2 regions of the Pseudomonas sp. LF020 genome follow, and region 1 is predicted to be linked to the other one. Evidence: riboswitches for the same ligand, from Rfam matches in the RefSeq annotation. Region 1 holds a riboswitch; the other holds the start of a gene.
What was found. Region 1 has a riboswitch for cobalamin ahead of cobW (cobalamin biosynthesis protein CobW). Riboswitches for the same ligand answer to the same signal wherever they lie in the genome.
Positions count from the first base shown of each region.

Region 2: it holds a riboswitch for cobalamin, as region 1 does, so the genes downstream of both, cobO (cob(I)yrinic acid a,c-diamide adenosyltransferase) here and cobW (cobalamin biosynthesis protein CobW) in region 1, are expected to answer to the same signal.

Region 1 covers NZ_JBRFIX010000002.1:186,373-197,379, forward strand. The annotation lists gene ACU680_RS04945 (fatty acid cis/trans isomerase) at 1-424, shown strand, start outside; gene ACU680_RS04950 (acyltransferase family protein) at 607-1,632, shown strand; gene nfuA (Fe-S biogenesis protein NfuA) at 1,690-2,274, shown strand; gene cobM (precorrin-4 C(11)-methyltransferase) at 2,462-3,208, opposite strand; gene ACU680_RS04965 (cobalamin biosynthesis protein) at 3,290-3,703, opposite strand; gene ACU680_RS04970 (CbtA family protein) at 3,700-4,401, opposite strand; gene ACU680_RS04975 (CbtB domain-containing protein) at 4,413-4,610, opposite strand; cobalamin riboswitch at 4,733-4,954, opposite strand; cobalamin riboswitch at 5,943-6,155, shown strand; gene cobW (cobalamin biosynthesis protein CobW) at 6,254-7,324, shown strand; gene cobN (cobaltochelatase subunit CobN) at 7,328-11,007, shown strand, end outside.
Region 2 covers NZ_JBRFIX010000017.1:11,370-22,376, reverse strand. The annotation lists gene ACU680_RS26305 (DUF2066 domain-containing protein) at 279-1,337, shown strand; gene ACU680_RS26300 (AI-2E family transporter) at 1,372-2,445, shown strand; gene hda (DnaA regulatory inactivator Hda) at 2,665-3,369, shown strand; gene ACU680_RS26290 (C40 family peptidase) at 3,595-4,209, shown strand; gene ACU680_RS26285 (C40 family peptidase) at 4,429-4,965, shown strand; gene ACU680_RS26280 (PQQ-dependent sugar dehydrogenase) at 5,099-6,412, opposite strand; partial or broken gene ACU680_RS26275 (hypothetical protein) at 6,481-7,064, opposite strand; cobalamin riboswitch at 7,228-7,458, shown strand; gene cobO (cob(I)yrinic acid a,c-diamide adenosyltransferase) at 7,540-8,151, shown strand; gene ACU680_RS26265 (cobyrinic acid a,c-diamide synthase CobB) at 8,148-9,530, shown strand; gene bluB (5,6-dimethylbenzimidazole synthase) at 9,527-10,177, shown strand; gene cbiB (adenosylcobinamide-phosphate synthase CbiB) at 10,174-11,007, shown strand, end outside.

The sequences.
Region 1 (11,007 bases):
GGCGGCCGGTCTGAAGGTTATCGATCAACTGCCGGAAGCGACCATGCTGCGCATCGAAACCCGCAGCGGCAAACGCGAGGTCTACAGCCTGCTTCGCAACCGCGCGCACAGCAACGTGGCGTTTCTGCTGGGCGAATCGTTGCGTTATCAACCGGGGCTGGACACCTTGACTATCTATCCGGGCGTACTGAGCAGCTATCCGAACTTCATCTTCAACATTCCGGCCGAGCAAGTGCCGGAGTTTGTCGATGCCATGGAGAATGCCAAGGATGCCAACCGTTTCGAGAAAATCGTCGAACGTTGGGGCATCCGTCGCAGTCATCCGCAATTCTGGTTCTATTTCCACGACCTGAGCCAATACCTCCATGAAACCGATCCGGTGGAAGAGGGCGTGCTGGACATGAACCGCTACGAGAATCTTTGATCGTTGAGATCGACCTGCTGTCACAATTCCAAGCAACACCGCAAAACCCCTGTAGGAGCTGTCGAGTGCAACGAGGCTGCGATCTTTTGATTCTTTAACAACAAAGATCAAAAGATCGCAGCGTGCCGCAGCTCCTACAGGGGGGGCGGTGGGGATTCAGGAATCGTGGGCGGGAGCCGATCATGTTGATTTCAGTGCAGGCCCTGCGGGCGCTTGCCGCGTGGACGGTGGTCTGTCACCACTTCATGCAGATTTTTTTCGACTTCAAGGCGAGCGGCCCGGTCGGGCAGTTCTTCATCGACAAAGGCGCAGTCGGCGTCGATGTCTTTTTCGTCATCAGCGGTCTGGTGATTTTCCTGTCTACCGAAAGCAAGTCGTTGCCTCCGGCGCGATTTCTGCTGTTTCGGCTGTTTCGCATCGTGCCGGCGTACTGGCTGTACACGCTGCTGATGGCGTTGCTGGTGGTGTTCGCCCGGCCGATGTTGCCGGATCAGACGGTGGATTGGGCGCATTTCATCGCATCGCTGCTATTCATTCCGGCGCAAAACCCCGGCGGCTACGGGATCTACCCGACACTGAATGTCGGCTGGACGCTCAATTACGAAATGCTTTTTTATGTGCTGTTTGCCTGTGCGCTGGTGTTTCGTTGGCAGGTGCGCTTGCTGGTGGTTGGCGCGTTGCTGTTTTCGGTGTGTCGGGCGTTCGGCTGGCTCAACGAGTTTTACCGTTCGGACATCGTCTACGAATTTTTGCTGGGGATCGGCATTGGCGTGCTCTATCGCCGGGGCTGGATCGGTGCGGGTCTGTGGCTGCCACTGTTGGCGATGGGCGCCGCGTTGTTGGCGATCTATCACCTGACGCCGGCGCCAAGGCTGTTGAACTGGGGCGTGCCGAGCGCGGTGCTGGTGATGGCCTGCATATCACTTGAGCGCTACGTCGAGCGTAATCGGCTGATGAAGTTGCTCGGTGATTGTTCTTATTCGGTGTACCTGATGCACGTGCTGGTGCTGTCTGCCGGTGGTTTTATTGCCCGGCGCTATGGAATCAATCCGTATCTGATGTTCGCTGTTTGCGCCCTGGCTATCGCAGTGGGTTCGTGGCTAAGCTACGAATGGGTGGAAAAACGCAGTTATCAGTGGCTTAAAGCGCGGATCGACGGCGAATCGGTTCGCGAGCCTGTCGAGAATCTTTCCCGACAAAAATACTAGGACTTTGTCCGGCGCAATGATTGGCGTAAACTGCGCCCAAGCCTGCGAGGAGTTTCCATGACCGCTATTACCATTACCGACGCCGCCCACGATTACCTGGCCGATCTGCTCTCCAAGCAGAACACCCCGGGCATCGGCATCCGCGTCTTCATCACCCAGCCTGGCACCCAGTACGCCGAAACCTGCATTGCCTACTGCAAGCCGGGCGAAGAAAAACCTGAAGATACCGCGCTAGGGCTGAAAAGCTTCACCGCCTACATCGACTCGTTCAGCGAAGCGTTCCTCGACGATGCCGTCGTCGACTACGCCACCGACCGCATGGGCGGCCAGCTGACCATCAAGGCGCCAAACGCCAAAGTACCGATGGTCAACGCCGACAGCCCGGTCAACGAGCGCATCAACTACTACCTGCAAACCGAAATCAACCCGGGGCTGGCCAGCCACGGCGGTCAGGTCAGCCTGATCGATGTGGTTGAGGACGGCATTGCCGTGCTGCAGTTCGGCGGCGGCTGCCAGGGCTGCGGCCAGGCCGACGTGACCCTGAAGGAAGGCATCGAGCGCACCTTGCTCGAGCGCATTCCAGAGCTCAAAGGTGTGCGCGACGTGACTGACCACACGCAGAAAGAAAACGCCTATTACTAAGGTGTTCGCTGCGAACACGAAAAACGGCGCCCCGTGAGCGCCGTTTTTTTATGCCCGTACTTTGTGGTGAGGGGATTTATCCCCGATGAACTGCGCAGCAGTTCCATTTTTTTGGGCTGCTTCGCACCCCATCGGGGATAAATCCCCTCACCACAGGTTTTGAACCCAGCCACAAAAGTCATCTGACTCAGGGTCTGTAAAGGTGCGCATGCCCCGCGCGATACAACGATGACTCGCTAAACACCTCACTGCCCAGCACCCGTCCCACCAGAATCAACGCCGTGCGCCGAAACCCCTTGGCCTCCACCTTCGCGGCAATATCCTCCAGTGTCCCCACCACCCAATCCTGATCCGGCCATGTCGCCCGGTGGATCACCGCAATCGGGCAATCGGCGCCGTAATGCGGCAGCAATTCGGCGATGATCTTCTGCAGATGATTGACCCCCAGATGAATCGCCATGGTCGCGCCATGCTGCGCCAGACTGCTCAACTCCTCACCCGCCGGCATGGCAGTTTTATCGGCGTAGCGGGTCAGAATCACGCTCTGCGAAACGTCCGGCAGTGTCAGCTCGGCGCCGAGCAACGCCGCACACGCTGCGGTCGCGGTGACGCCGGGGATGATTTCGAACGGAATGTTCAGCTCACGCAGATAACGAATCTGCTCGCCAATCGCGCCATACAGACTCGGATCGCCGGAATGCACCCGCGCCACATCCTGGCCGTTGGCATGCGCGGTTTTGATCAGTTCGATGATCTGTTCCAGATGCAATTCGGCGCTGTTGACCACGGTTTCGGCCTGATGCCCCTCCAGCACCGCAGCCGGTACCAGCGAGCCTGCGTAGATGATTACCGGGCAGCTGCGGATCAGCCGCTGGCCTTTGACGGTGATCAATTCCGGGTCGCCGGGGCCGGCGCCGATGAAGTAGACAGTCATGCAGAAATCCTGTGAAAAACGGGGCAGGGCAACGCTTCAGATGAAGATTGCTCATGATCAAACAGGGGGATTATCCGGATTTTACGCAGCGCCGGCCAATGCCAGGGTCGCCTGAGCGTATTTTTGCCGGGAAATCAGCAATTTTGCCGGTGCCTGAATCAACTGCTCGGCAAGGGCCAGGGCGGCACTTTCCGCCACGCCGTAGCAGCCGGTGCGCTCATAGGCGATCTGCGAATGGTGGCTGAGTCGCTGCTGGTAACTGGCCAGTTCGTCGCTGCTGAAATACAACAGTGGTAACGCAAGTTGTGCGGCCAGTTCCTGCAAGCCCGGTTCATCGCGCTTCAAATCGATGCTGGCCAGGGCCTTGACCGCTTCCAGCTCGATGCGATGCGCCTGCAATGCCTGATCGAGTAACGCGCGCAGCGTGCTGGCCGGGCAGCCGCGCTGGCAGCCCAGGCCGACCACGAAGGTCGGCGCTGCGCGGTCATCGGTCATGCGTGGTATTGACCATCGCTTTTGCGGCGGAACAACCAGGCGCTGATCAGGCCCAGGGCCAGCCAGAACGCCACGTTGGTCAACTGCGAAGCGATTTTGAACTGGGCTTCCAGCGCTTCCGGAGCGAGCATCGAATGCACTTCCGGTTGTGGTGCGCCGATCACGTGCGGCATAGCCAGAATCGCCACGCCCAGCAGCTTCATCAACCAATGACGGCTGAACACGATCAGGGCCAGACCAACAGCGGTGGATGCGGCGGTGCCGATCCACCACATCTGCCGCGACGCCAGATCGGCTGCGGCTGTGCCCGGCAGTTCAGGCGGCAGGCCCAAGGTCGGCGCGAGCACGAAAGTTGCGTAACCGGCCAGACCCCAGAGCAGACCTTGTGAGGTTTTGGTCGGTGCCCGCAGGGTGTACAGGCCGGCGAGCATCAGGGCGAAACCGACCGCCACCACCAGATTGCCACCGGTGGTCGAGACCACGCGTTGCCAGCCGTCTTCCGGTTCCCAGGCTTCGGCGTCGTGAGTGTGCCCGGCCATGGCGCCGTCGGCATGTTGGTGAACGGCCACCGGTTCGGATTTCTCGAAGGTTTCGGCCTGCAGAATCAGTGGCGAGACCCAGAAACTTTGCAGCAAGGTCAGCAACAGGGCGGCCAGCAGCCCGGTGAAACCTGCGGTTTGCGCAATACGCTTGATCATGGCGGCAGGTCTCAGTGGCACGGGAACGCGGCGCTGTGGCGGGTATCGTGGGCGGCGTTGTGCACCGCTTCGATGTGCGAGAAACCGGCGAAGTAAACCAGGCTGGCGCCGAGGATCGACGCGACAATCGCGGCGGTCAGGCGTTGGCTCAAGGTGGCGGTGCTGGAGATTTTGTCGGTGTTGCTGCCGGTGCTGCTGATGATCGACATGGCGCTTCCCTCTGGAGTGTCAGCGGGTGAATAGAGCGCATGAAAACCCCTGCGGGTCAGGCACGCAGAGGTTCGAACAGCGCCCGCCCACCGCGGGTTTGTTATGTTCAGCGACGCAGCATGCGTGCTGTGTGTTGCGGGCCGGTCTCCGGGCTCACGAGGGGTTGGCGTCTGGCCGACCTGCAAGCATCACCTTCCCATGCCGCATTGGCACAGTGGATCTGACGCTTCGCTCGCTTACCGTTGCGGGGGCAGCACCGGACTGACATGGCTTTGAGTAAAGCACATGATTCACCGGTTTCCCGTTTCACCCTGTGAAGGGCACCCGTAACAAGTTGTGTAGGAGAGCATGGGTGGGGATTTGAGTCAATTGAATGGGTATGGGGGTATATCCGTTGCTGCGGTAACGGCTTCCTATGGTTCCGCCCTTACGGCGGGTCACTTTTGGCAAACGCCCCAAAAGTAACCAAAAGGTCTGTGCCCTGACGTTCGGCCCTCGCCTAGGCTCGGGTTCCTTCGCTGCGGGATTCATCCGGGGGGCAGCGCCTACGGTTTGCTTCGCTGCACCTCCTCTCGCTGTGTTTGGCTGCGCCAAACGGTCGCTGCGCTCCCACCCCCGGATAAACCCCTCCACTCAGCCTGCCGACGGGCCTTGAGATCAAAAGCTTTACTCGAGCTAACGCTCATCGTGTTGAGTGGGGCGGCTTTGCCGCATGGGTTGTGCGTTTTCTAAACTGTAGGAGCCAGCCTGCTGGCGATGGCGGCCTGACAGCCGACCAATCTCTATCTGAATACACCCAATCCCCTGTAGGAGCTGCCGAAGGCTGCGATCTTTTGATTTGCTTTGGCTTTGGCTTTGGCTTTGGCTTTGGCTTTGGCTTTGGCTTTGGCTTTGGCTTTGGCTCTTGATGTGGCTTTTGATCTTCAGCCCCTTCGGCAGGCCGAGCGTAGGTGTCCATCAGGGGGGAAGGCGCGCAGCGCCATGCGGCGAAGCCGCATACATCGAGAGGAGGTGCAGCGAAGCAAACCGGAGGCGATGCCCCCGGATGGACACCGTAGCGAGGGAACACTGAGCCTCAGCGAAGTGCCGTACGCCGGGGGAAGCCTTTTTGGTTACTTTTTCGGCGTTTGGAAAAAGTGACCCGCCGTAAGGGCGGAACCGTAATCAGCAACCCCCGCAGCAACGGATATGCCCCCAATCCAAAACAACCAAACCCCGTAACCCGGTGACTGGCAAAAGTGACCCGCCGTAAGGGCGGAACTCTAGGGAGGCCGTTACCGCAGCAACGGATATGCCCCCAATCCAACCATTGACCGGTCACCACCCGATGCGTAGCCTTGCACCTTCGAGGTTCTTCGGCCCACGCCGAAGCTAAGAAGGGAACGCGGTCAAAGCCGCGGCTGCCCCCGCAACTGTGAACGGTGAAGTTCGTTGCCACGCCACTGCCAGCTCAATCCACAGAGCCCGCGGGAAGGCGCAGCGAATGCCGGGCCCCGCGCCTGAACACCGTCAGCCAGGAGACCTGCCTCGTCACAGATTTCTCACTACAACCGGGCGGGGTGATCCGGTGGCGAATTCTTCCGCGCGCACGCTCGCAGCGGATCTCGTCCCGTATGCCCGCCACCTTGCCAAAGGGCATCCGATGAAAACACTGGCCAAACTCCCCGTCACCATCGTCACCGGTTTTCTCGGCTCGGGCAAAACCACCTTGCTGCGTCATATGCTCGACAACGCTCAGGGCCGCCGCATCGCGGTGATCGTCAACGAATTCGGCGAGCTGGGTATCGACGGTGAAATCCTCAAGCAATGCACCATCGGTTGCACCGAAGAAGAAGCCACCGGTCGCGTCTACGAACTGGCCAACGGCTGCCTGTGCTGCACGGTTCAGGAAGAGTTCTTCCCGGTGATGCGCGAACTGGTCGCCCGTCGCGGTGACCTCGATCACATACTGATCGAGACGTCCGGTCTGGCCCTGCCAAAACCGCTGGTACAAGCCTTCCAGTGGCCGGAAATCCGCAGCGCCTGCACGGTTGACGCGGTGATCACCGTGGTCGACAGCCCGGCCGTGGCCGCCGGCACCTTCGCCGCGTTCCCGGATCAGGTCGACGCCCAGCGCAAACTTGACCCGAACCTGGATCACGAATCGCCGCTGCACGAACTGTTCGCCGACCAACTGGCCAGCGCCGATCTGGTGATCCTCAACAAGGCCGACCAGACCAGCCCTGAAGACCTCGCTCGCGTACGTCTGGAAGTCGCTGAAGAACTGCCGCCAGCGGTAAAAATCATCGAAGCCAGCAACGGTCGCCTGCCACTGGACGTGCTGATCGGTCTCGGTGCCGGTTCCGAAGAACACATCGACAGCCGCCACAGTCATCACGATCACCACCACGACGGTGATGACGATCACGATGACCATGATCACGACGCCTTCGACTCGATCTCCATTGAACTGCCGCAAGCCGATGAAAGCCTGCTGCTCGACGCGCTGACGCAACTGGTGGTCCAGCACGGCATTCTGCGCGTGAAGGGCTTCGCGGCGATTCCGAACAAGCCGATGCGTCTGTTGATCCAAGGCGTGGGCACGCGTTTCGACAAGCATTTCGACCGCCAGTGGGGCGCTGACGAAGCGCGCGTCACCCGTCTGGTGCTGATCGGTCAGGAACTCGACGCCGCGCAACTCGAAGCGCAACTGCGCGCCGCGCTCAGCGTTTAAGCCATGCACCTGCTCAGGACCCAGCCCGGCGGTTTCGTGTCGGATGACAACATTGCCGACCTTGGACAAACCCCCGCCGAACTGGTGATCCTGTGCAGCGGCGATTCCAGCCTGGCGCTGCTCGCCGAAGCTGCGCAGCAGTTGCCCGAGGATTATCCGAGCCTGCGTCTGGCCAACCCCATGCAGGTGCAGAATCATGCCTCGGTCGATCTGTATGTCGATGAGGTACTGCGTCACGCCAAGGTCATTCTGATTTCGCTGCACGGCGGCATCGCTTACTGGCGTTATGGCGTCGAGCGTCTGGTGGAGTTGTCCGAACGCGGCGTGCAGGTGATTCTGGTGCCGGGCGATGACCGTCCCGACCCGGAGCTCAGCGACCTGAGCACTGTGCCCGCCGAAGATCGCGACCGCCTCTGGCAGTTCCTGCGTCAGGGCGGCATGGGCAATGCGCTGGACTTCTTCCATTGCCTGGCCAACCGCTGGTTGGCGCGCGACTACGTCTGGGGCGAGCCGCAAGCGCTGCCGCGTACGGTGATTTACCACCCCCAGAAAAACACCGCCGCACTGTGCGACTGGCAAGCCGAATGGCTGCCCGGTCAACCGGTTGCGGCGGTGTTGTTTTATCGCTCGCATTTGCAAGCGGCGAACACCGCGTTCATTGACGTGTTTTGCCAGCGCTTGCAGGCAGCGGGGCTCAATCCGTTGCCGATCGCCGTCGCCAGCCTGAAAGAACCCGGCTGTCTGAGTGTGGTCGAGGACTGGCTGGATGAGGTCGAGGCGGCGGTGATTCTCAACACCACCGGCTTCGCGCAATCCAGCCCGGAAGCGCCGCATCTGCGGCCGTTCCGGCGCAATATTCCGGTGATTCAAGCGATCTGCGCCCAGGACAACGAACCCGGTTGGCGCGACAGCGAGCAGGGTCTGGGGCCACGGGATCTGGCGATGCACATCGCCTTGCCGGAACTCGACGGGCGCATCATCAGCCGGCCGATCAGCTTCAAGGATCTGGCCTGGCGCAGTGAGCGCAGCCAGTCCGACGTGGTCTGCTATCGGGCGCAACCCGAGCGCATGGATTTTGTCGCCGAACTGGCCCGGCGCTGGAGCGATCTGGCGCAACTGCCGAACGCTGAAAAACGCATCGCGCTGATTCTCGCCAATTACCCGACTCGCGACGGTCGCATCGGCAATGGCGTCGGTCTCGATACGCCGGCGGCCGCGTTGAATATCCTGCGGGCGTTGCAGGCCGAAGGCTTTCCGCTGGCGGCGCAGTTGCCGGACAGCGGCACCGCGTTGATCCAGCAATTGCTCGGCGGCGTGAGCAACGACCTCGACAGCATCGACTTGCGTCCGTGCCAGCAAAGTCTGGCGATGGACGCCTATCTGGCGATGTTCAATGCGCTGCCGCAGGCCAATCGCACCGCCGTGCTGGAACGCTGGGGCGCGCCGCAAAACGATCCGATGTGTCGCGACGGCCGGATGATGATCGCCGGGCTGCGTTTGGGTCTGACCTTCGTCGGCATTCAGCCGGCGCGCGGTTATCAGGTCGATCCGAGCGCGGTGTATCACGACCCGGATCTGGTGCCGCCCCATGGCTATCTGGCGTTCTATTTCTGGCTGCGCAACACCTACGGCGCGCACGCGGTGATTCACGTCGGCAAGCACGGCAACCTCGAATGGTTGCCAGGCAAGGGTGTCGGCCTTTCGGAGAATTGCTGGCCGGATGCATTGCTCGGGCCGCTGCCCAATATCTATCCATTTATCGTCAACGATCCGGGCGAGGGCGCCCAGGCCAAACGGCGTACGCAAGCGGTGATCATCGACCACCTGATGCCGCCGCTGACCCGCGCCGAAACCTACGGCCCGCTGCGCAATCTGGAGCTGCTGGCCGACGAATATTACGAGGCGCAACTGCTCGATCCGCGTCGTGCGCGGGAGCTGCAGCGCGACATCCTGCAACTGGTGCGCGAGACGCAGATCGATCGCGAACTGCAGCTTGATGCCGGTCTGGACAGCGACGCTGACGCAGCAATCTGGCTGCCGCGCCTGGACACCTATCTGTGTGATCTGAAGGAATCGCAGATCCGCGATGGCCTGCACATTTTCGGCGAGTCACCGAGCGGGCGTTTACGCATCGATACCTTGCTGGCCTTGCTGCGCATCCCGCGTGGCGACGGCAAGGGCGCGCAGTCGAGTCTGCTACGGGCGTTGGCCAAGGCGTTTGAGTTGGGCTTTGATCCGCTGGACTGTGCGTTGGCCGATCCGTGGAATGGCCCGCGCCCGCCGGAGCTGCAAAACGTCAGCGACGAAATCTGGCGCACCGCCGGCGACACCCGCGAACGCCTGGAGCTATTCGCCACTCAACTGATCTCCCAAGCACTACAAATCCCCTGTGGGAGCGAGCTTGCTCGCGAAAGCGGTGGGTCAGGTACATCAATGTCGACTGACACGACGCTTTCGCGAGCAAGTCGAATCGTCGCACCGTCGCTCCCACAAGGGGCAGGATGGATCGAAGTCAACGCGATTCTGGACAACCTGCGCGAAGTCGTCGCCCCACGCCTCGACGCCTGCGGCCCCGCCGAAATGCGTGGCCTGCTCGACGCGCTGAACGGCCGCTTCGTCCCCGCCGGCCCAAGCGGCGCACCCAGTCGTGGCCGTCTCGACGTATTGCCCACCGGGCGCAATTTCTACTCGGTGGACGTGCGCAACCTGCCGACCACCACCGCGTGGCGCATCGGTTTCCAGTCCGCCACGTTGATTCTCGAGCGGCATTTGCAGGATCACGGTGATCACCTGCGTCAGCTCGGTCTGTCGGTGTGGGGTACGGCGACCATGCGCACTGGCGGTGACGACATCGCTCAGGCCATGGCGCTGATGGGCGTGCGTCCGGTGTGGGCCACCGGCAGTCAGCGCGTCGATGATTTCGAGATTCTGCCGCTGAGCCTGCTCGACCGGCCACGGGTCGATGTCACGCTGCGGGTCTCGGGCTTCTTTCGCGATGCCTTTGCCAATCTGATTCGCCTGTTCGACGCCGCCGTGCAAGCGGTGGCAGCGCTGGACGAACCGGATGACCTCAATCCGCTGGCCGCGAAGGTGCGCGCTGAACGCGAGGCGCTTTTGCAATCGGGGCTGGATGCCGACGCGGCGCGGCGCCAGGCCGGCTGGCGGATCTTCGGCGCCAAACCCGGTGCCTATGGCGCGGGTGTACAGGGCGCGATCGACGGTCGCCTGTGGCAGAGCCGCGAAGATCTGGCCGAGGTCTACCTGAACTGGGGCGCTTACGCTTACGGCGGGGCGGACGAAGGCACCGCCGCCCGTGAACAGTTCGTCCAGCGCCTGAGTCAGGTGCAGGCGGTGTTGCAGAATCAGGACAATCGCGAGCACGATTTGCTCGATTCCAACGACTATTACCAGTTTCAGGGCGGCATGCTCGCGGCGGTGGAAACCCTTCGCGGTGAAGCGGCGGCCAGTTATCACGGCGATCACAGCCAGCCGGATCTGCCGAAAATCCGCACCCTGAAAGAAGAACTGAACCGGGTGATCCGCTCGCGGGCGGCCAATCCGAAATGGATCGACGGGGTCAAGCGTCATGGCTATAAAGGCGCCTTCGAACTGGCGGCGACGGTCGACAACCTGTTTGCTTTTGATGCCACCACGCAGCTGATTGACGATCATCAGTACGCGTT
Region 2 (11,007 bases), on a different contig from region 1:
CGCCCGGCTGTTGCCGGTCTGCGAAGGCGCGCGATTTTATCAGGCTTGAGGGGCAGCGGCCATCCTCGCGCCGACGGGCAGGGGCATAATCGACTGAAATTTTTTGCAATTGTGCCGGGTGGCTGCCTGTATAAGGTGTGCCGATTAACCGTCTATCGTTATCACTGTGCAAAAACTTACCGCTAGCGTGTGAATGTTTTGCGATGGCAGATTGTCACAGCCTTGCTTAACCGGTTCACGCGGCCTGTTCCAGCCGCTCCTGTCGACGGGAATTTTCCATGCGTTTTTGTAAATTGTTGGTTGTGGGTTGTTTGTCGTTGGTCAGCCTGGCGAGTCATGCCGAAAACCTCAAAGGTCTCTATCAGGTGCGTCAGCCGGTCAGCAGTCAGGCGCCGGAAGAGCGTGATCGCGCCACGCAGGCGGCGCTCGATACGCTGGTGTTGCGCCTGACCGGTGACCCCAAGGCTCCGCAGAGTCCGGGGCTGGCGGCGATTCGCAAGGATCCGCAGCAGATCATCAGTCAGTTCGGTTTCGATGCCGGGCCGCCGGAGGTGCTCAAGGTCGATTTCGATCCGGCCACCACCGAGCAGGCGCTGCGCCGGGCCGGGCTGTCATTGTGGGGGGCGAGTCGGCCGTCGATTCTGAGCTGGTGGCTGAACGATTCGACTGAAGGTTCGAGCCTAGTCGGCGACGGTCAGGCAGCGGCTGCACCGCTGCGTTCTGCGGCTCAGCATCGCGGCTTGCCACTGCGTTTGCCGCTGGCGGATCTCAGTGAGCAACTGGTGGCCACCGCGCCGGTGCTGGACGGCACCGATCCCGCGCCATTGCGCGGCGCTTCGGAGCGTTACGGCGCGGATGCCTTGTTGGCGGTGCATACGCACGAAGAGGGCGGGCAGTGGCAGGCCAAGTGGCATCTGTGGCTGGGCGATCAGAAAGAAGCCGGCAGCGTGCAGGGCGCCGATCAGGCTACCGTGGCCGATGCGGTGATGCTGGCAGTGGCTGAGCGTCTGGCCCCGCGATTTGTTGCCAAGCCCGGCGCTTCCGGTCAACAGACCCTCGAAGTGCAGGGCATGAATCTTGAGCACTACGCCGCGCTGCTGCGGTTACTCGAACCGTTCGGTGTGCGTCTGCAGAGTGTCGATGGCGATCGCATTGTGTATCGGGTCAACGGCAGTGCCGATCAGTTGCGTTCGCAATTGTCGCTGGCGAAGTTGCAGGAGTTGCCGGCCGAAGCACCGACGCCAGTGGCAGCGCCGCAGCCAGCGGTCGCAGGTGCGGCGCCTGTTGCGGCTCCAGCGCCTGCACCGGTAGCGCCTTCGTTGCGGTTTCGCTGGTAAGTCTTTCCTTATATAGAAGCAGTAGGAGTGGTACATGGCCGATTCGCGGCGTTGGTTCTGGCTCGGTGGGGTAGTCCTGCTTTGCGCGTTTGTCTGGTTGCTGCATCCGATCCTCACGCCGTTTCTGGTGGCGTTGCTGCTGGCTTATCTGTTCGATCCGCTGGTGGATCGCCTTGAACGACTGGGTCTTTCGCGTACTTGGGGCGTGATTGCGGTATTTGCCTTGTTCACCCTGATCGTCACCACGTTGCTGCTGGTGCTGGTGCCGATGCTCGCCAAGCAGTTGGTGCGCTTGTACGAGCTGGCACCGCAGATGCTCGACTGGCTGCAGCACACCGCGCTGCCGTGGGCGCAATCGAAGCTGGGGTTGTCGGACGGTTTCTGGAAGTTCGACAAGGTCAAGGCGGCGATCAGCGAGCACATGGGGCAGACCACCGACATCGTTGGTGTGGTGCTGAGTCAGGCGACCGCCTCCAGCCTTGCGCTGATTGGCTGGCTGGCGAATCTGGTGCTGATCCCGGTGGTGAGTTTTTATCTGCTGCGCGACTGGGACGTGATGATGGCCAAGATCCGCAGCCTGCTGCCGCGTGATCGCGAAGCAACCATCGTCTCTCTGGCCGGTGAGTGCCACGAGGTACTCGGCGCCTTCGTGCGCGGGCAGTTGCTGGTGATGCTGGCGCTGGGGGTGATTTATGCGGCGGGTCTGATGATCGTCGGTCTGGAACTGGGGCTGTTGATCGGCCTGATTGCAGGCTTGGCGGCTATCGTGCCGTACATGGGGTTTGTCATCGGCATTGGCGCGGCGCTGATTGCCGGGCTGTTCCAGTTCGGTGGCGACCTGTACCCGATGATCGGCATCGTCGCGGTGTTCATGGTCGGGCAAGCGCTGGAAGGCATGGTGCTGACGCCTTTGCTGGTGGGCGACCGGATCGGTCTGCATCCGGTGGCGGTGATCTTCGCGATCCTGGCGGGTGGCGAGCTGTTCGGCTTTACCGGTGTGCTACTGGCATTGCCGGTGGCGGCGGTGATCATGGTGCTGGTGCGTCACGTACACGATTTGTACAAGGACTCGGATATCTACAGCGGGGCAGATGAACCCGAGTTGTAATCCGATCACGGGTGGCCCGGCATTGCGCCGGGTTGGCCCGTGTTTTGCGGTGAGTCTGCTCGGCGTTGCGTCAGAGAAACTGTCATAAAACCAGCGTGTTAACGCAAACCTTTGATTTTGCTTGGAGTCTGTCGCATTGTGCGCTCAGCTTCACGGGTATAAACTTCGCAAACTTTACACAGAGGCCACTAACGGTTCCTTGAGAACTGTTCAGTCAGCATGAAACCGATTCAGCTGCCCCTAGGTGTGCGTCTGCGTGACGACGCCACCTTCATCAACTACTACCCAGGCGCCAATGCCGCTGCACTCGGCTATGTCGAGCGCCTATGCGAAGCCGACGCCGGCTGGACCGAAAGCCTGATCTACCTGTGGGGCAAGCATGGGGTAGGGCGTACGCATCTGTTGCAGGCGGCTTGCCTGCGTTTCGAGCAGATGGGCGAACCGGCGGTGTATCTGCCGCTGGCCGAGCTGATGGATCGTGGTATCGAAATCCTCGACAACCTTGAACAGTACGAACTGGTCTGCCTGGATGACTTGCAGGTGATTGCCGGCAAGGCCGACTGGGAAGAGGCGATGTTTCATCTGTTCAACCGCCTGCGTGACAGCGGTCGACGTTTGCTGATTGCCGCTTCAACCTCGCCGCGTGAGCTACCGGTGAAGCTGGCTGACCTCAAATCGCGCCTGACCCTGGCGCTGATCTTCCAGATGCGTCCGCTCTCCGATGAAGACAAATTGCGTGCCCTGCAATTGCGTGCGTCGCGTCGCGGCCTGCACCTGACCGATGAAGTCGGACACTTTATCCTGACCCGCGGCACCCGCAGCATGAGTGCATTGTTCGACCTGCTCGAACAGCTGGATCAGGCCTCGTTGCAGGCGCAGCGCAAGTTGACGATTCCGTTCCTGAAAGAAACCCTCGGCTGGTAGCCAGCCCTTGAAATACGTGGCTTTGACCACGTTTTGACATATTTCAGGCGCCAGAAAATCCGCGTTTCCGCACCCTGTGCAGACCGCGTATCGACTCAAATGGGCTTAAGCGCTTAGATGTAAACGAGAAACCGGGAAGTCACAAAAAGATCGATTGAATTTGCAAATGAGGCTGATAGCGGGCATAGTCTCGGCTTCTTTACAACTTCAGCCACGGTCGTGCCCATGCTAAAGCGCTTCGCACCCCTCGTGCCTCTCGCACTCGTCACCCTGTTGTTCGGTTGCGCTGCTCATTCTCCAGTTCAAGAGCAGCCTCAACAGGTTAAAAATTCTGCCACTGCCCAGTCTTCCGTTATTTACCAGGAAGAGCTGGACACCGAAAAGGAACTCTCGGACTTCAACAAGAAGCCGTACGAGCTCCCGGTTCTGGCCGACAGCATCCTCGAACGCGGCATGTCCCTGATCGGTACCCGTTACCGTTTCGGCGGTACCTCTGAAGCCGGTTTCGACTGCAGCGGTTTCATCGGTTATCTGTTCCGCGAAGAAGCCGGCATGAATCTGCCGCGCTCCACTCGCGAAATGATCAACGTTGATGCGCCTCTGGTCTCGCGCGGCAACCTTGAGCCGGGCGATCTGCTGTTCTTCGCCACCAACGGTCGTCGCGGTCGTGTAAGTCACGCCGGGATCTACCTGGGTGACAACCAGTTCATCCACTCCAGCAGTCGTCGCAGCGGCGGTGTTCGCATCGACAGCCTGGGTGACAGCTACTGGAGCAAGACTTTCATCGAAGCCAAGCGCGCCCTCGCGATGGCACCGACCGTGGTCACCGCTCGCAAGTAATTCCCCCGTTGTCGCCACGTCCGTGGCGACAAAAAACGGCTCCGGCACGGAGTAGACCTAAACTTTACAAGGTGAAGTTAAAGTCTTACTTGAAGTTTGTCGTATAGCCGCTAGAATCCTGTATCTATATTGATGGCAAACCGCCTGCGTGCTCCGCAGGCGGTTTTGTTTCTGTCCATTCGGCAGAGAAAGCCGCAGCCAGATCAGGATGTTCTGCTTATGACGATGTCGGCCCGCCTTGCTTTGATCTTCTTCGCAGCGCTGCTCAGCGCCTGCGCCAGCCGCACGCCGCCGCCTGCGCCCGTGGTACGTGCCCCGGTCGTGTTCGGACCTTCCCAAGCTTTTTCGCCGGCTGCTGAAGACGTGCTGTTTCGCGCGCTGGGCCTGGTTGGCACGCCTTATCGCTGGGGCGGCAACACACCGGACTCCGGGTTCGATTGCAGTGGCCTGATCGGTTTCGTCTACCGCGATGCTGCTGGCATTTCCTTGCCGCGCTCGACGCGCGAGATGATCGTGATGCAGGCGCCGAACGTCGGCAAAGAGGGTTTGCAGACCGGCGATCTGATCTTCTTCGCCACCAACGGCGGTTCACAGGTCAGTCATGCGGGGATTTACGTCGGCGAAGGGCGCTTCGTGCATGCGCCGGCCACCGGCGGCACGGTGAAGCTGGACAGCCTGTCAAAGGCTTACTGGCAGAAGGCGTATCTGAGTGCCAAGCGGGTGCTGCAGCCGGAGCATCTGGCGCGTAACCCGTAATTCAAAGAGCTCACAGTCCAATGTAGGAGTGAGCCTGCTCGCGATAGCGGTTGATCAATCAACACTGATGTTGAATGTGACACCGTCATCGCGAGCAGGCTCACTCCTACAGTTGTTTCAGGTCAGGCAAAAGTTACTTGGCGGACGACACCCGCCACACCTTGTTCCCCACATCATCGGCCACCAGCAAACCACCTTGCTGGTCGATCACCACGCCTACCGGGCGACCCAAGGCGTTTTCGTCCTTGTCGAGGAAACCGGTCAGCACATCCACCGGTGCTCCGTTCGGCTTGCCGGCGGCGAACGGGACGAAAATCACTTTATAGCCACTGTGCGGTTTGCGGTTCCATGAGCCGTGCTGGCCGATGAACGCGCCTTCCTTGAACTGCGCCGGCAGGCTGTTGCCTTCGGCGAAGGTCAAGCCCAATGAAGCGGTATGCGGGCCGACGGCGTAGTCCGGGGCGATAGCCTTGGCCACCAGATCCAGATTCTGCGGCTTCACCCGCACATCCACGTGCTGTCCGTAATAGCTGAATGGCCAGCCGTAGAAGCCGCCGTCCTTGACCGAGGTGATGTAATCCGGCACCAGGTCGCTGCCGATCTCGTCACGCTCGTTGACCGCTGTCCACAACGCGCCACTGGTGGGCTCCCACGCCAGGCCGTTGGGGTTGCGGATGCCCGAGGCGAAGATCCGGTGATTGCCGGTGGCGCGATCGACTTCCCAGATCGCCGCGCGACCTTCTTCTTTATCCAGACCATTCTCGCCAACGTTGCTGTTCGAGCCGACGGTGACGTACAGCTTGCTGCCGTCCTTGCTGGCGATGACGTTTTTCGTCCAGTGATGGTTCAGCGTGCCGCCCGGCAGGTCGGTGACTTTGATCGGCTGGGTCTTGATCTCGGTCGCACCGGGTTCGTAGTGGAAGCGCAGCAGGCGATCGGTGTCGGCGACATACAAATCGTTGCCGACCAGGGTCATGCCGAACGGCGAGTTGAGGTTTTGCAAGAACACGGTGCGGGTCTCGGCCACGCCGTCGTGGTCGGCATCGCGCAACAGGGTGATGCGATTCGGGCTCGGCACGCCAGCGCCGGCCTTGCCCATGACTTTCTTCATCACCCAGCCACGAATGCCGCTGCTGTCGTCAGGCTTGGGTGGCGCGTTGGTTTCCGCCACCAGCACATCACCGTTGGGCAGCACGTAGAGCCAGCGCGGGTGATCGAGGCCTTCGGCGAATGCGGCCACTTGCGTGCCGGCCGCGGCGGTCGGTTTACCACCCGCAGGCCAGCCGATCGCCGGGGCGATGTTCACCGTCGGGATCAGGGTCTTGTTCGGTTCGGGCAGTTTCGGTGACGGGCCGGTGCCGTCGGAGACTTGCAGGCTGGAGGATTCACCACAGGCGGTGAGCCCTCCGGCGAGGGCGATGACGAGAGCGAGCTGGGACTTGCGCATTACTGATCTTCCCTATGAATGCATTGACCTAATCATAGAGAAGCACAGGCATGCGATGGTTCAACCGCTCAACCGCGGGCCTCTTTGAACAGCACGGCGATCCCCGGATGATAATTGCCCGCTTCGCTGCGCAATTTGCGGTAGGCGTAGGGGAAATACCAGGCCACTGCGCAGCAGTGTTCCTTTTGCAGGTCGTCGACCATGTCCTGCAGTTCTTCGGGGCTGGCGCTGTGCTGGACCTTTTGCGGGGCGACGAACAGGCAGCCGAGTTTGAGGTCGCTGGCAAAACTGATGCGTTTGGCCTCGCTGGTGATGTCCAGCAGGGCCTGGGTCAGATTGAGGTTGTTGACCCGCGGCCAGCGCTGGGTCGCCTGAAGGTAAGCGCGGTCCTCAGGCCCGGCAATGAACAGATCGGCGCGGGCATTGCGCTCGCCATCCTCGTTCTGCTTTCGGGTCGAGGTATTACAAAGGGTCACCAGCTCGGCCATCCATGCCGCCGCAGAGAGCAAGCCGAGATTGGCTTTCTCGTCATGCCAGTAAGGTGTGTCGTTGTCGCCGCGAATGGCGTTGTAGCGGTCGATACAGTCAAACCAGCGTTCGAGCATCGGCGCAGGAATTCCAGGCGCGGGTTGCTGATGATCATGCCTTGCATCGTCATCATCCTTATTGTTGTGATGGGCTTTTTCGAGAAAAGCATGGCTCTTTGATATCATTTGTATCAGTGTGGCACAAGAATGGCGCCAGATAATTGATCGACGGCAGTTATTCGCCCGACGGCCCCCTCTTTAATTGACGCTCCACCCCCAACCCTCTAACCTTCGCGGCTTGTTTCAGGTGCTCTGTGACGCGTGTCGACAGAGTGAAACAGGGAAGCCGGTGAGGGTTGTCTTCAGGTGAAGAACGATCACGATCCCGGCGCTGCCCCCGCAACGGTAAATGAGTGAAAACTGCGCCTTGAGCCACTGTGTCGACCGACGCGGGAAGGCGCGCAGTCAGGCGATTCGCCGCTCATGAGCCCGGAGACCGGCCTGATCCATTCAGCGGCATCACGGTGGGCGATGCCAGGCTTTTTGCCGTCTATTCTTGTGCCTGCCCGCCGTTATCCAGCCTCAACGGAGAGCTCCCCCATGACCGATTCCCCCGAGCGCGACGAACGCCATCTGGCGCGTATGCAGCGCAAAAAAGCCCTGATCGACGAGCGCATCGCCAATTCGCCTGACGAGTGCGGCCTGGTGCTGGTGCTGACCGGCAATGGCAAAGGCAAAAGCAGCTCGGCGTTCGGCATGCTCGCCCGCGCCATGGGCCACGGCATGCAGTGCGGCGTGGTGCAGTTCATCAAGGGCCGCAACAGCACTGGCGAAGAACTGTTCTTCCGCCGCTTCCCCGAGCAAGTGCGTTTTCACGTGATGGGCGAGGGTTTCACCTGGGAAACCCAGGATCGCCAACGTGATATCGCCGCCGCCGAAGCCGCGTGGGAAGTGTCCCGCGAGCTGCTGCGTGATCCGTCGATCGGCCTGGTGGTGCTGGACGAATTGAACATCGCCCTCAAGCACGGTTACCTCGATCTGGATCGAGTGCTCAGCGACCTGCAGGCGCGTCCGCCGATGCAACACGTAATCGTCACCGGTCGCGCGGCCAAGCCGGAAATGATCGAGATGGGCGATACCGTCACCGAAATGGGCATGCTCAAACACGCCTTCCAGGCTGGCATCAAAGCGCAGAAAGGCGTCGAACTTTGAATCAACCACGTCACTGCCCGGCGGTACTGATCGCCGCGCCGGCTTCCGGTCAGGGCAAGACCACCGTCACCGCCGCGCTCGCTCGCTTGCATCGCAATCAGGGGCGCAGGGTGTGCGTGTTCAAGTGCGGCCCGGACTTCCTCGACCCGATGATTCTCGAGCGCGCCAGCGGTGCGCCGGTGTATCAACTGGACATGTGGATGGTCGGCGAGCAGGAAAGCCGCCGTCTGTTATGGGAAGCCGCCGCCGAAGCCGATTTGATCCTGATCGAAGGCGTGATGGGCCTGTTCGACGGCACGCCGTCCAGCGCTGATCTGGCGCGGCATTTCGGTGTGCCGGTGCTCGGCGTGATCGACGGCACCGCCATGGCCCAGACCTTTGGCGCCCTGGCTTTGGGGCTGGCGCGTTATCAGCCGAACCTGCCGTTTGCCGGCGTGCTGGCCAACCGCGTCGGCACCTTGCGTCATGCGCAATTGCTCGAAGGCAGCCTCACCGAAGGCTTGCGCTGGTACGGCGCGCTGTCCCGGGAAACCGGGATTGAGTTGCCAAGCAGGCACCTCGGCCTGGTTCAGGCCAGCGAACTGAATGACCTCGACCTGCGTCTCGACGCCGCCGCCGAAGCCTTGGCCAGCAGTTGCGAGGTAGCGCTGCCACCGGCCGTGGCATTCGCCGCGCCTGAAGTGATCCCTGCCGAGCCGTTGCTCGACGGCGTGCGCATCGCCGTCGCTCGCGACGAAGCCTTTGCCTTCACCTACGGCGCCAGCCTCGACCTGCTGCGGGCGATGGGCGCCGAGTTGAGTTTCTTCTCGCCGATCCGCGACACCCGATTGCCCGAGGCCGACAGCCTGTATCTGCCCGGTGGTTATCCGGAATTGCACCACGTCGCGTTATCGCAAAACACCGCAATGCTCGATGCGATTCGTGCGCACCACACCGCCGGCAAACCATTGCTCGCCGAGTGCGGCGGCATGCTCTATCTGCTCGACGCGTTGACCGATGTCGACGGCACCCGCGCCGAGCTGGTCGGCCTGCTGCGCGGTGAGGCGGTGATGCAAAAACGTCTGGCGGCACTGGCACTGCAAGCGGTGGATCTGCCGGAAGGTTCGTTGCGCGGTCACACCTATCATCATTCCCTGACCAGCACCGAACTGACGCCGATTGCCCGGGGCATCAGCCCGAATGGCGGGCGCGGGGCGGAGGCGGTTTATCGGGAAGGGCGGATGACGGCGTCGTACGTGCATTTTTACTTTCCGTCGAATCCTACGGCGATTGCTGCATTGTTAGCGCCAGATCTCAAGGCCGCCTTCGCGAGCAAGCTCGCTCCCACATTGGATCACCTAACCCCTGTGGGAGCGAGCTTGCTCGCGAAGAGGCCATGACCGACAACGCCTATTCCGAGGCCGAACGCGCAGCCGTCTACCGAGCCATCGCCGAACGCCGCGACATGCGCCACTTCACCGGTGGTACGGTCGAACCGGAGCTGCTGCGCCGTCTGCTTGAAGCGGCACATCAGGCGCCCAGTGTCGGCCTGATGCAGCCGTGGCGCTTCATCCGCATCAGCGATCGCGCCTTGCGCGGGCAGATCCAGAACCTCGTCGAAGAAGAGCGCATCCGCACCGCCGAGGCCCTCGGCGAGCGCAGTGACGAGTTCATGAAGCTCAAGGTCGAAGGCATCAACGACTGCGCCGAAGTGCTGGTCGCGGCGCTGATGGACGATCGTGAAAAACACATTTTCGGCCGCCGCACGTTGCCGGAAATGGACATGGCCTCGCTGTCCTGTGCGATCCAGAATCTGTGGCTGGCGGCCCGTGCCGAAGGACTGGGCATGGGCTGGGTGTCGCTGTTCGAACCGCAGGCACTGGCCGATCTGCTGCAGCTGCCGGCCGGGGCCAAACCGTTGGCGGTGTTGTGTCTGGGGCCGGTCGAGGCATTCTATCCGGCGCCGATGCTGGTACTCGAAGGGTGGGCGCAGGCGCGGCCGCTCAATGAGTTGCTGTACGAAAATTATTGGGGAGTGAATCAATGAGTGTGGCGTTGTTGAGTGTCGCCGCGGTTGCGCTGGATGCGCTGCTGGGTGAACCGAAACGCTGGCATCCGCTGGTGGCGTTTGGCAATTTTGCCGGGCGCATCGAGCGCCGTTTCAATGCGGGCGGGCGCGGCTGGCGCAGTCACGGGGTCACCGCGTGGGTGATCGCGGTGCTGCCGCTGACGCTGCTCGCCACGGCGTTTTCCTGGGCGCCGTACGTGGGCTGGATCGTCGAGATCCTTGCACTGTATTGCGCCCTCGGCATGCGCAGCCTCGGTGAGCATGTCGCGCCGGTAGCCGCCGCCTTGCGCGCTGACGATCTGCAAGAAGCGCGCAAGCGTGTTGGCTATCTGGTCAGCCGCCAGACCAGCGAACTGGACAGCACCGCCGTGGCGCGCGCGGCCACCGAATCGGTGTTGGAAAACGGCAGTGACGCGGTGTTCGCCGCGCTGTTCTGGTTTGTTGTGGCCGGTGCGCCGGGGGTGGTGCTCTATCGCCTGAGCAACACGCTCGACGCGATGTGGGGCTATCGCAACGAACGCTTCGAGCGCTTCGGCTGGTGCGCGGCAAAAATCGACGACGTGCTCAACTACATTCCGGCGCGGTTGGTGGCGCTGACCTACGCGCTGTTGGGCAACACCCGGCTCGCCTGGAAATGCTGGCGCAGCCAGGGCCCGCAATGGGACAGCCCCAACGCCGGTCCGGTGATGGCGGCGGGTGCCGGTGCGTTGAATGTCGAACTGGGCGGCCCGGCGATTTATCACGGTGAACTGCATGAGCGTCCGCAACTGGGTGAAGGCGCACCGGCGGATGCCGATTCGATTGATCGC